Regions from separate parts of the Macrococcus psychrotolerans genome, predicted to be linked through region 2. Evidence: riboswitches for the same ligand, from Rfam matches in the RefSeq annotation. Region 2 holds a riboswitch; the other holds the start of a gene.
The links. A riboswitch is a leader RNA that binds a small molecule or an ion and turns the genes downstream of it on or off. The one in region 2 is predicted to bind S-adenosylmethionine.

Region 1 (5,682 bases), 930 kb from region 2:
ATTCTCAGAATGAAGTGTTAAGCTTTCTGTATTCTTAACACGCTGCTGAAGCTTTGTTAATAGTTCATCGTTCGTCAGCTTCTTTTCTTGTTCTTTCGTTGAACAACTTGCGAGAATTAATGCTAAAATAAATATAACTACAGAAAATTTCTTCATCAAATAACCTCTTAATAATAATAGATTGGAGACTGCTATGGAATTTCATGACCATGCCGGAAATAAAGTCTTACTGACTTTAAATGATCAGCCGGATAGCGATAATAAACATGTACTTATCATAACAAATTATAACGGGAAATACTTACTTACGCATAATAAATTTCGTGGTGTGGAGTTTCCAGGTGGCAAAGTTGAACAAGAGGAGACGTCACTAGAAGCGGCAAAGCGCGAACTGTATGAAGAGACAGGCGGAATAATCGATACGATACGCTATATTGGGACATACACTGTTTATGCAGGGAAGCCATTTAAGAAAGACGTGTACTATGCACAAATTAAACATATAGAAGAACAAGACGATTATATGGAAACGAACGGGCCAGTGATCGTGGCAAAACTTGATGAAGTGGCAGAGAGCGATAAAAGCTTTATATTAAAAGACGACTGCGTCAACTATATCGTAGGGGTATTACAGAAAGATGGGGAATATGATGTTCAATAGAACGAAGATTAACGCACAACTCGGTGGCATTCCTTTTGAGACGTTTGACTATCAATCAGATGACTATATCGTTAAAGCAATGATCTATGAACCGAAACACGTGAAACGCATCGTCATCTACTTAAGAGGCGGGAAAGGTGCAGTCGGAACGGTTAGACCAGCGAGACTGATGCAGTTTGCGTATAAGGACACACTGGTTGCAGCACCTTATTATCGCGGTACACACCAGAATGGTCAAGATGAATTCGCAGGTGCAGATAGAGAAGACGTCTATGCACTTGTAAGACTGTTAAGAGCACAGTACGACGTACCGATACACTTCGTTGGATTTTCGAGAGGCGGAATACAAGGGTTAGTAACGTATCAGGAAGCTGACGTGACATCCTTTATCACATGGGGAGGAGTGTCGAGTATCTACTATATGTATGATGAACGACAAGATCTTCGCAGTATGCTGAAACGCCTCGTCGGACCAATCAGTAACAAAGCGGCGTATGACCGACGAGAAGGGATTAATCTCGTAACGAAAGATAGCCCGCCAATCATGATTGTACATGGTACAGAAGACAAACTTGTCAGTATAGAGCATGCATATATGCTGATCGATAAATTAAAACAGCTCGGAATTAAGCATAAAGTGTTATTTATTGAAGGGGAGCAGCATGTGATGCGTCCAGACAATGAACGCTATGTATTACAGGAAATTGAAAAGTGGATGGAAGAAGTGGAAAGGGAAATAAAATCATAATATAGTAGATGAAAAAAACGCCACTTTAAAAAAAGCGACGTTTTTTTGTGCTATCCTCTAAAATTAAATCCACCTTTAGTTTCGATTTCAGCGGACTTCTCACCAAACTTCTTAAAGTTCTCCTGGAAGCGTAATGCCAAGTCTTTTGCTTTCTCATCATAAGCATCTTTGGATACCCATGCATGACGGGGATACAGAATCTCTGCCGGTACACCTGGTACATGCTTCGGAATATTAAGTCCGAAGATTTCATCCTGATGATACTCAACTGTCTTCAGTTCGCCGCTAATCGCACGTCGAATCATAGAACGTGTATGCGTTAAGTTCATGCGGCTACCGACACCATACTCTCCGCCAGTCCATCCTGTATTCACAAGATAAACTGCTGCATCATGTTTATCGATTAGATCCCCTAACATGTTCGCATATACTGTCGCATGTAACGGTAAGAACGGTGAGCCGAAGCATGTAGAGAATACCGGTTGTGGGCTTGTTACGCCACGTTCAGTTCCTGCTAATTTAGATGTAAATCCACTTAAGAAGTGATACATCGCTTGTTCTTTCGTTAATTTAGAGATTGGAGGTAACACACCGAACGCATCAGCAGTTAAGAAGATGATTGTATTCGCGTGTCCTGCAATTGATGGTAGAACGATATTATCGATATTATCGATTGGATAAGCTGCGCGAGTATTTTCAGTTAAAGATTTATCCGTGTAGTCCGGCACACCTTTTTCATCGACCTTAACGTTCTCGAGGATGGCACCGTAACGAATTGCGTCGTAGATCTGAGGTTCTTTCTCACGAGATAAGTCGATCGTCTTCGCATAGCAACCGCCTTCGATATTAAACACACCGTTGTCATTCCATCCGTGCTCATCATCACCGATAAGTTTACGCTGTGGATCTGCAGATAGTGTCGTCTTACCAGTACCAGATAATCCAAAGAATAACGCAACGTCCTTATTCTCACCGACGTTTGCTGAACAGTGCATGCTCATAATGCCTTGTGTCGGTAATAAGTAGTTCATCACACCGAAGATACCTTTTTTCATTTCGCCGGCGTATTCTGTACCACCAATTAAGATGATCTTATGACGGAAACTTGTAATGATGAATGTTTCAGATTTCGTTCCATCAACTGATGGATCAGCCTTAAAGTGTGGTGCAGAGATAATTGTGAAGTCAGGTGTAATGTTTAGTCCTTCTTCCGTTGTTTCAGGACGGATAAACATTGTACGTGCAAATAGGTTATGCCAAGCAAGTTCGTTCACAACGCGTAGTTGTAGTTGGGATGATTTATCAGCACCTGCATAGCCTTGGAATTCATAGATCTTTTCTTTTTTGCTTAAGTAGTCTGTCACTTTATCCAGTAAGTTTAAGAATACTTCTTCTTCGATAGGCTGGTTGATTGTACCCCAGTCGATGTTATCTTCAGTTTCAGCTTCACGCACGATGAACTTATCTTTCGGTGAGCGTCCAGTATATTTACCGGTTTCGCTGCGTACCGCACCGGATTCTGTTAACACACCTTCACCGTTGAATAGAATTTCCGTAATCAATTGTGTTCTTGATAATTGACGTTCTAGATTTCCAGTGTTTAATTTGCTCAGTTGCTCAATTACTTGAGTATTTTCCCCCATGGTCAGCCTCCAAAAAGTTATTGTTCTGCTTTTGTAAGCAGTTTCATGAAATAGTATAACATATCAATTTGAAGGTTTCATATAAATTATGTATAATCTTTATATTCGAAATTATTCAGAAAATTTCTGATATATGCGGTATTGTTGACAGTGAACATAAAGTTTAGTAATATCTAACTTGCGGATTCTCTTATCCAGAGTGGTGGAGGGACATGGACCCTTTGAAGCCCAGCAACCCTTAACAATGTGTTAAGTAAGGTGCCAAACCGTTTGCAGATTAATTTCTGAACGATAAGAGTAGAATGGTCGTTTATTGTGCCTTCTCTCTTACTAGGAGAGAAGGCTATTTTTTTTATAGTCCCGTAATTAAATTCAAGGAGTGTAATATATATGACAGACCGTAAATTATTTACATCAGAATCAGTAACAGAAGGACATCCGGATAAGATTGCTGACCAGATTAGTGATGCTATCTTAGACGAAATCCTAAAAGGAGATCCTAAAGCACGTGTTGCTTGTGAAACATCTGTAACAACAGGTATGGCGTTAATCGCAGGTGAAATCACAACGTCAACGTATGTTGATATTCCTAAAGTCGTGCGTGAAACAGTTAAAGAAATCGGTTATACACGTGCAAAGTTTGGTTATGACTTCCAGACGATGGCAGTGCTGACGGCAATCGATGAGCAGTCACCAGATATCGCTCAAGGTGTGGATAAAGCGTTAGAAGATCGTGATTCATTAACGGATTCTGATATTGAATCAATCGGTGCAGGTGACCAAGGTTTAATGTTCGGATTTGCTTGTAACGAAACAGAAAGCTTAATGCCATTACCAATTTCTTTATCACATGAACTTGCACGTCGTTTAACAGAAGTACGCAAAGACGGTACGTTAGATTATCTACGTCCAGACGGTAAGACACAAGTTACTGTTGAGTATGATGAAGCAGGGAAACCGAAACGTATCGATACGATCGTTATCTCATCTCAACACCATGAGAAGATTGAACTTGAACAAATTCAGGAAGATATTAAAGAACACGTGATCAAGCCGGTTGTTCCAGCGGATTTAATTGACGATGAAACAAAATACTTCATTAATCCAACGGGTCGTTTCGTAATCGGTGGTCCTCAAGGGGATGCGGGTCTTACAGGTCGTAAGATTATTGTAGATACGTACGGTGGTTATGCACGTCACGGTGGCGGTGCATTCAGTGGTAAGGATGCTACTAAAGTAGACCGTAGTGGTGCATATGCAGCACGTTACGTTGCGAAGAATATCGTAGCAGCAGGTCTTGCGGATAAGTGTGAAGTACAGTTAGCTTACGCTATCGGTGTAGCACAGCCTGTATCTATCTCTGTTGAAACTTATGGTACTTCAGACTACACGGAGCAGCAGCTTGTTGAAGCGGTACGTAAAACATTTGATTTACGTCCAGCAGGAATTATCCAGATGTTAGACTTACGTCGTCCAATCTACAAACAGACAGCAGCGTATGGTCACTTCGGTCGTACTGATGTTGACTTACCGTGGGAAGCGACAGATCGCGTCGATACATTAAAAGCCAATTTATCATAATAATAAAAGCTGTAAACCAATGAGGTTTACAGCTTTTATTATTATTCTTCGGTTGTCTCTTCTTCAGTAGATTCTTCAGTGCTTTCCTCTTTTGCTGCATCTTCAGTTTTAGCATCATCTGATTTCTCTTCATTACCACAAGCTCCTAGTAGTAGAGTTGACGCGAATGATCCTGCCAGTAACATTTGTTTGTACTTTGCCATTATCAAAACCTCCAATGTAGTTTGTCCGAGTATAGGTATGGACACTGCAAGTATTCCATTTAGATATTAAGGTATTGTTAATCTATTATAAAATAGTGTGAAATTTCTATTAAGATGTGAAAAGCAGTTTTATTTTTAAATTAATTTATCTAAAACAATGAAGTTGTGTCTCTTTTTCTTTATAATGAAACTATTAAACATTAGAAAGGTGAGAGCTATGTCTTTATCAAATTTACAACCCATGCATTATATCGCACTTGGATTAGCAGTAGCACTGTTGTTATTCATCGTGCTCTTTATATATGCACTATCGAGCAAGAAGAAAGCAATACGTGCAAAGGAAGAAGCACTGAACAAAGAACGTTCAGAAATGAAAAGTAACTACGAGGAATCTAGTGAAAAATCAAGATTAACGTTTAAGAAGGAACTTGCTGAACAGAAAGATACATACGAAGCACAGTTATCGACACAAAATGCACAGATTGATTCACTGAAATTATTTTCTAGAGATAAGGGAGAATATTTAACGGATTTAACATTGATTAACCTTAAAGATAATCTTGTCGCACAAGAACGCATCCGTCCAGAAGATATGCACGTATTAGCGAATATCTATATTCCAGGAAAACGTGTGAAAAGTACAGATAAGCTAGATCACGTTATTTTAACACGTACAGGAATTTACGTAATCGATTCTAACTACTGGACAGGACATCTATACCACGGTATTAGTGAGATGCAGTTTGATGGGGAACCGATATTTGAAACAGTATTCAACATATTAGAACTAGATTCGAAATCTGAACAGACAATCTGTCTCGATAAGGGAGAAGACGGTTCAGCACA
Region 2 (5,682 bases):
CTAATGGAAATGATTTCACAAAAGTCTGCTCGAATCACTTTCGATAAGCGACTTTATATCACTTCGTTCGCGATTGTAGCTGCTGCGTTGATATTAGTTTTTATTTCAGGATATATGCGTGAACAATTTATACCTGATAAAAAAGAAATCTCATCTGTCGCAACAACTTTTGAAGATGCTAATCAAATATACATGAATCAAAGTTTGCTGAACGATACGAAAGTAAGCAATCAAGCATTTATTGATAGTGTTGTCGATGCGCATAAACAATTAAAGAACGCAAAAAAAGGTGTATATAACAATGATGTAGCAGTCCGTACGATACATATTCAGTATATTATGAATAATGGTCGAGTAGTTGATAGAAATTATGAAGTCTTTGAAAAAGATTATGATAACTACATTAAGCGTGTCAATACAGAAGACAATATGAAAGCGCTAGTCACTGCACTTGATCTTAGTAAGCATAAAAAAGATCAAATTTCTATTACCCATGAAGTGAATAACGATTCATTTACGGGTGACAGCATGAATAACAAACAAAAAGAAAAGCTTATAAAAGTTCTGGAAACAAGTATTAAAGAAAGAAGTTTTAATTCAAATCTTGAAGCAGGAAAAACAAAGTATAGTATTACTTTCGATTATGAACATGTTAAATCGAATGGAATGGTTACCGAGTCTGGAAGTTATGACGTTCCGATTTCGATATACGATACGAAGTTAATACAATTTCTAATTGATGAGGAAATCATCTCTGAGCCGAGTGATGTACTAAAAGATGGCAACGTATATGAACTTCCACGAAAAACATCTTTTGAACATGTCAGAAATATTGAAACGATAAATGAAGTAAAAGGTGCGAAAAAAATAGACAGAAAAGAATTTAAACGCATGGTAAACGCACAGCAGATTGATTCAAAAGGGCAACGAATCTTCGTTATTGATAGCCCGGAAAAATCATTTATATTTATAAAATAAGCAGGGAACTCCCTGCTTTTTGTTATAATTTATATGAGGAGGTGTGCTATGGCGACAAAAAGGAAAGCAGTTCAGACAAGAAAGCAATCTACAGCTAAAAAGCGTCCTGTGAATAAAATGCGTAAGACAAAAAGATCAAGGTCAAAGTCAAAGTTTAAATTCAAGCATTTCGTTATTCTAGGATGTATCATTTATATATGCAGTGTCATCTATGGTGCGTTCAAACCATTGCCAGGTGGCGTCAGCAAATGGTTTGAATCAAGTAAGACAAATGATGTGAAACTACTTGTAGACAAAACGTATGAGAAAGAAAATCATATGTATTATAACCATGAAATATTCAATGAACAGTTGAAAACGATTCAAGAAGCAGATGATTTTATCATTTTAGATATGTTTTTATTCAACAATACATATGACGGACAAAAAAAATTCACAAAGCTGACAGAAACACTGACGCAAGCATTGATTGATAAGAAAAAGGAAAGTCCCAATATTCGCATCTACATGTTGACAGATCCCATCAATTCTTTTTATGGAAGCTATACACCAGAGCACTACAGAAAATTGCGCGATAACGGTATCGTACTCTATGAAACGAACCTTGTGAAACTAAGAGATTCCAATCCACTTTATTCCGGGTTATGGCGTCCGACATTAAGATGGTTCGGTAATAATGAGAACGGAATAATCACGAATATATTTTCTAAGGACGCACCAAATGTTACTGTAAGAGGATTCGGCAGATTGTTGAATATGAAAGCGAACCATAGAAAAACACTGGTCACTGAAGATGCAGCAATAATCTCAAGTAGTAACCCCCATGATCCGAGTGCCCATCATCAGAATATTGCAGTAAAAGTGACAGGTAAGCTACAGGAAGATTTGATAAAAAGTGAAGTGAGTGCACTTAATATGAGTGGCAGTAAGCTGTCCGCAAGTGACTTTAATATTACGCACCGTGCATATAGTAGTGACATGGACTATACTACAACATTAGTCACAGAAGGTAAGATTAAAGCTGCACTGCTCGAACAGATCAATATGACGAAAACGGGAGATCGTGTGAAAATGGGGATGTTCTATCTTTCTGACAGAGATATCATTAAAGCATTGATAAAAGCATCGAAACGAGGTGTCGGGATTCAGATGATACTGGATGTGAATAAAGAAGCATTTGGTAAGGAAAAACCTGGTATTCCAAATAAACCGGTCGCACATGAGCTAGTATCCAAATCAAATGATAGGATCCAAGTAAAATGGGCGGTAAGTCATGGTGAACAATTTCATGCGAAGTATACGTTATTCCAATATAAAGATAGCAAGACGAGTACACTGGTACTCGGTAGTGCTAATCTGACACGTCGTAATGTTGGGGACTACAATATGGAGACAGATGTTATTATTAGTGGACGCAGTGATCTTCCGGTCTTCCATCGACTGAATCGGGAATTTAGTGCGATGTGGAATAATGAACAGGCTTATGTTACAGACGATTATGAAGTGAAGAAAGATCCGTCATTTATTAAAGATGTCATATACAGAGTCCAAGAATTTACAGGAATATCAAGTTTCTAATATAAAAAAAGTTGAGTAAATTCTGAAAATACATTGACTTATAAATCTAACCCATGTAATATAAAAAACAACTTAATCATATTTTATCAAGAGAGACAGAGGGATATGGCCCGACGAAGTCTCAGCAGCAGACTCTTTAGAGAGCACTGTGCTAATTCCATCAAGCTTTAGCTTGGCAGATAAATGTTGACCGTCAAACGCTCATTTAGCTCAGGCTAAGTGAGCGTTTTTTATTTTAAGGAGGAAAGAATGAATGGGAATTATTGAAGTACGAGACGTGACGAAGGTTTATCGCACGAAAAAAGGTGACATCAATGCTTTAGACCATGTCAGCTTAACTATTGAAAAAGGTCAGGTCTTCGGCATTGTAGGATATTCAGGTGCGGGTAAATCTACTTTACTTAGACTGATCAATCGACTTGAAAAACCGTCGACAGGTCAAGTGTTTGTTGAAGGTAATGAGATTACAGCATTGAAAGAAAGTGCGCTTAGAAAGCAGCGACAGAATATTGGAATGATCTTTCAGCAGTTCAACTTATTTAAATCGAAAACAGTCAGTGATAATATCCGGTATCCATTAAAGCTGACAAAGAAATATAGCAAGCAGGAAATTGAGGCGCGAGTGGATGAACTCTTAAACTTTGTTGGCCTGAGTGACAAGAAAGATGACTATCCAAATCAACTTTCAGGAGGACAGAAGCAGCGTATTGGTATTGCAAGAGCCCTTGCAACTGAACCGGATATCTTATTATGCGATGAAGCAACGAGTGCCCTGGATCCAGAGACAACAGACGATATCCTGGAATTACTCAAGAAAATTAATCAGCGGCTCAATATTACGATTGTTATTATTACGCATGAGATGGAGGTCGTCAAAAAGATTTGTGATGAAGTGGCTGTAATGGAAAAAGGGAAGGTTGTTGAGCAGAATAAAGTGTTCGAGTTATTCACTTCACCGCAACATGCAACAACAAAACGATTTGTCCACAGTGTGCTGAATGATGATATCCCTAAAGATATTGACATTAGTAATCGACGTTTATATCGTTTTATATTCAATCATGAACAAATATTAAAACCGGCACTAAGTGAAGTTGGACGTCAGTATCATGTAGATTTCAATATTTTATACGGCGGTATAACGGAGTTAACCGATAAGTTATTTGGTAATTTACTGATTGAAGCGGTCGGACAACCAGAACATATAAACAGTGCGCTAGACGATCTCATACAAAAAGGCATTAAAGTAAAGGAGGTTGAAGGATTTGAAAACTGATATTACGACGTTCTATCCCGTTATTATCGAACAGACAATTAATACACTGATCATGGTTGCGATCACGTTAATCTTTGCAACGCTCATTGGACTACCAATTGGCATACTGCTTTATGCAACAGCAAAAGGTAATATACTCGAGAATAAAGTAGTGAACAGTATATTGAACGCCATTATTAATACGATACGCCCAATACCTTTCATCATATTTCTAGTAGCATTGATTCCGATAACGCGAATTTTAGTCGGGACATCTATCGGCATCTGGGCAGCAATATTTCCGATGACACTTGCAGCCTCGCTTTCTATCGCTCGAATTGTAGAAAATAACATCGTGTCTGTAGATAGAGGAGTCATTGAAGCAGCTGAAGCGATGGGATCAAGCAAGTTCGACATACTGTTCAAAGTACTCATCCCAGAAGCTGCAGGCGCTTTAATATTAGGTCTTACATTTACAACTGTATCTTTAATAGAATTCTCAGCTGTGGCAGGACTTGTTGGTGCAGGTGGAATTGGATATTTAGCATTTACTTATGGATATCAAAGATTTGACGTGCTGATCATGTTTATAACAGTCGTCATTCTGATTATATTAGTACAGATTACACAATTTATCGGTAACAAAGTAGCAAGCATATATACAAGTAGATTATAAAAGGAGAAAAGAATATGAAAAAATTATTGGTATTATTATTATCGTTAGTGGTTGTACTTGCAGCATGTGGAGGAAAAGAGGATAAAGATAAGACAGTAAAAATCGGTGTTACAGGTATAGATTCAAAGGTATGGGAAGTTGTTAAAGAAGAAGCGAAAAAAGAAGGCATTAATATTGAGTTTGTAGAATTTCAGGATTACACAGCACCAAATAATGCTTTGAATGAAGGTGAAATCGATTTAAACGCATTCCAGCATTTCGCATTCTTAGACCAATTTAAAAAGGATCATAAATTAGACCTTTCAGTTGTAGGGACTACAGTATTTGCACCACTAGGTGTATATTCAGAAAAAGTAAAAGATATTAAAGATATCAAAAAAGGTGAAACAATCGCAATTCCAGATGATGTAACAAATCAAGCACGTGCACTTCGCTTATTAGAAGCAGGTGGACTGATTAAGTTATCAGATGACTTCGGATTATTTGGTGGTCCAGACAAGATTAAAGAAAACAAGTTAAACCTTAAGATTAAACCGATTGAAGCACAGCAGACACCACGTGTATTACCAGATGTTGCAGCAAGTATTATCAATAACGGTGTTGCAGCGCGTGCAGGATTTAGTCCGCAAGATGATCCAATTTACTTAGAAGATTCAAATAGTGAAAATGTTGCACCGTATATCAATGTAATTGCTGCACAGACGAAAGATAAAGATAACAAGACATATAAAAAGATTGTAGAACTCTATCATTCAGATAAAGCGAAAGATGCATTGAAAGAAGACACAAAAGATGGCGAAATTGCGAAGAACTTAAGCACAGACGAAATTAAGAAAATTGAAGAAGGATTAAAATAAAAGGACGTGACACGAGCGTTCAGATACGAATGAAATCATGAAAAGATGGCAAAAAATGGTCTATGTTTTGGGCCATCTTTTTGATTTATTGAAGTTTCTGCTCGTGGAACGCTGAAAATAAAAGGACGTGACACGAGCGTTCAGATACGAATGAAATCATGAAAAGATGGCAAAAAATGGTCTATGTTTTGGGCCATCTTTTTAAGATTAGCGATTAATTTTCATGATGTTATTATGAATAATCTTGCTGATAACTTCAGGAGGTTCCGGACAATCATTTTGTAACCAGAAATACAACACACCGAACTGGCCCCCTAATGTGTAACTGATAAAATAAT

Region 1: linked by a shared signal. The riboswitch ahead of metK (methionine adenosyltransferase) and the one ahead of QA539_RS02370 (methionine ABC transporter ATP-binding protein) in region 2 are both predicted to bind S-adenosylmethionine.

What each region holds. Positions count from the first base shown of each region.
Region 1 covers NZ_CP124591.1:1,560,180-1,565,861, reverse strand. The annotation lists gene QA539_RS08000 (hypothetical protein) at 1-156, opposite strand, end outside; gene ytkD (RNA deprotection pyrophosphohydrolase) at 194-661, shown strand; gene QA539_RS07990 (alpha/beta hydrolase family protein) at 651-1,409, shown strand; gene pckA (phosphoenolpyruvate carboxykinase (ATP)) at 1,460-3,052, opposite strand; SAM riboswitch class I at 3,240-3,350, shown strand; gene metK (methionine adenosyltransferase) at 3,443-4,633, shown strand; gene QA539_RS07975 (hypothetical protein) at 4,675-4,836, opposite strand; gene QA539_RS07970 (nuclease-related domain-containing protein) at 5,054-5,682, shown strand, end outside.
Region 2 covers NZ_CP124591.1:449,983-455,664, forward strand. The annotation lists gene QA539_RS02360 (hypothetical protein) at 1-978, shown strand, start outside; gene QA539_RS02365 (phospholipase D family protein) at 1,027-2,556, shown strand; SAM riboswitch class I at 2,637-2,742, shown strand; gene QA539_RS02370 (methionine ABC transporter ATP-binding protein) at 2,816-3,832, shown strand; gene QA539_RS02375 (methionine ABC transporter permease) at 3,822-4,487, shown strand; gene QA539_RS02380 (MetQ/NlpA family ABC transporter substrate-binding protein) at 4,502-5,344, shown strand; gene QA539_RS02385 (TetR/AcrR family transcriptional regulator) at 5,552-5,682, opposite strand, start outside.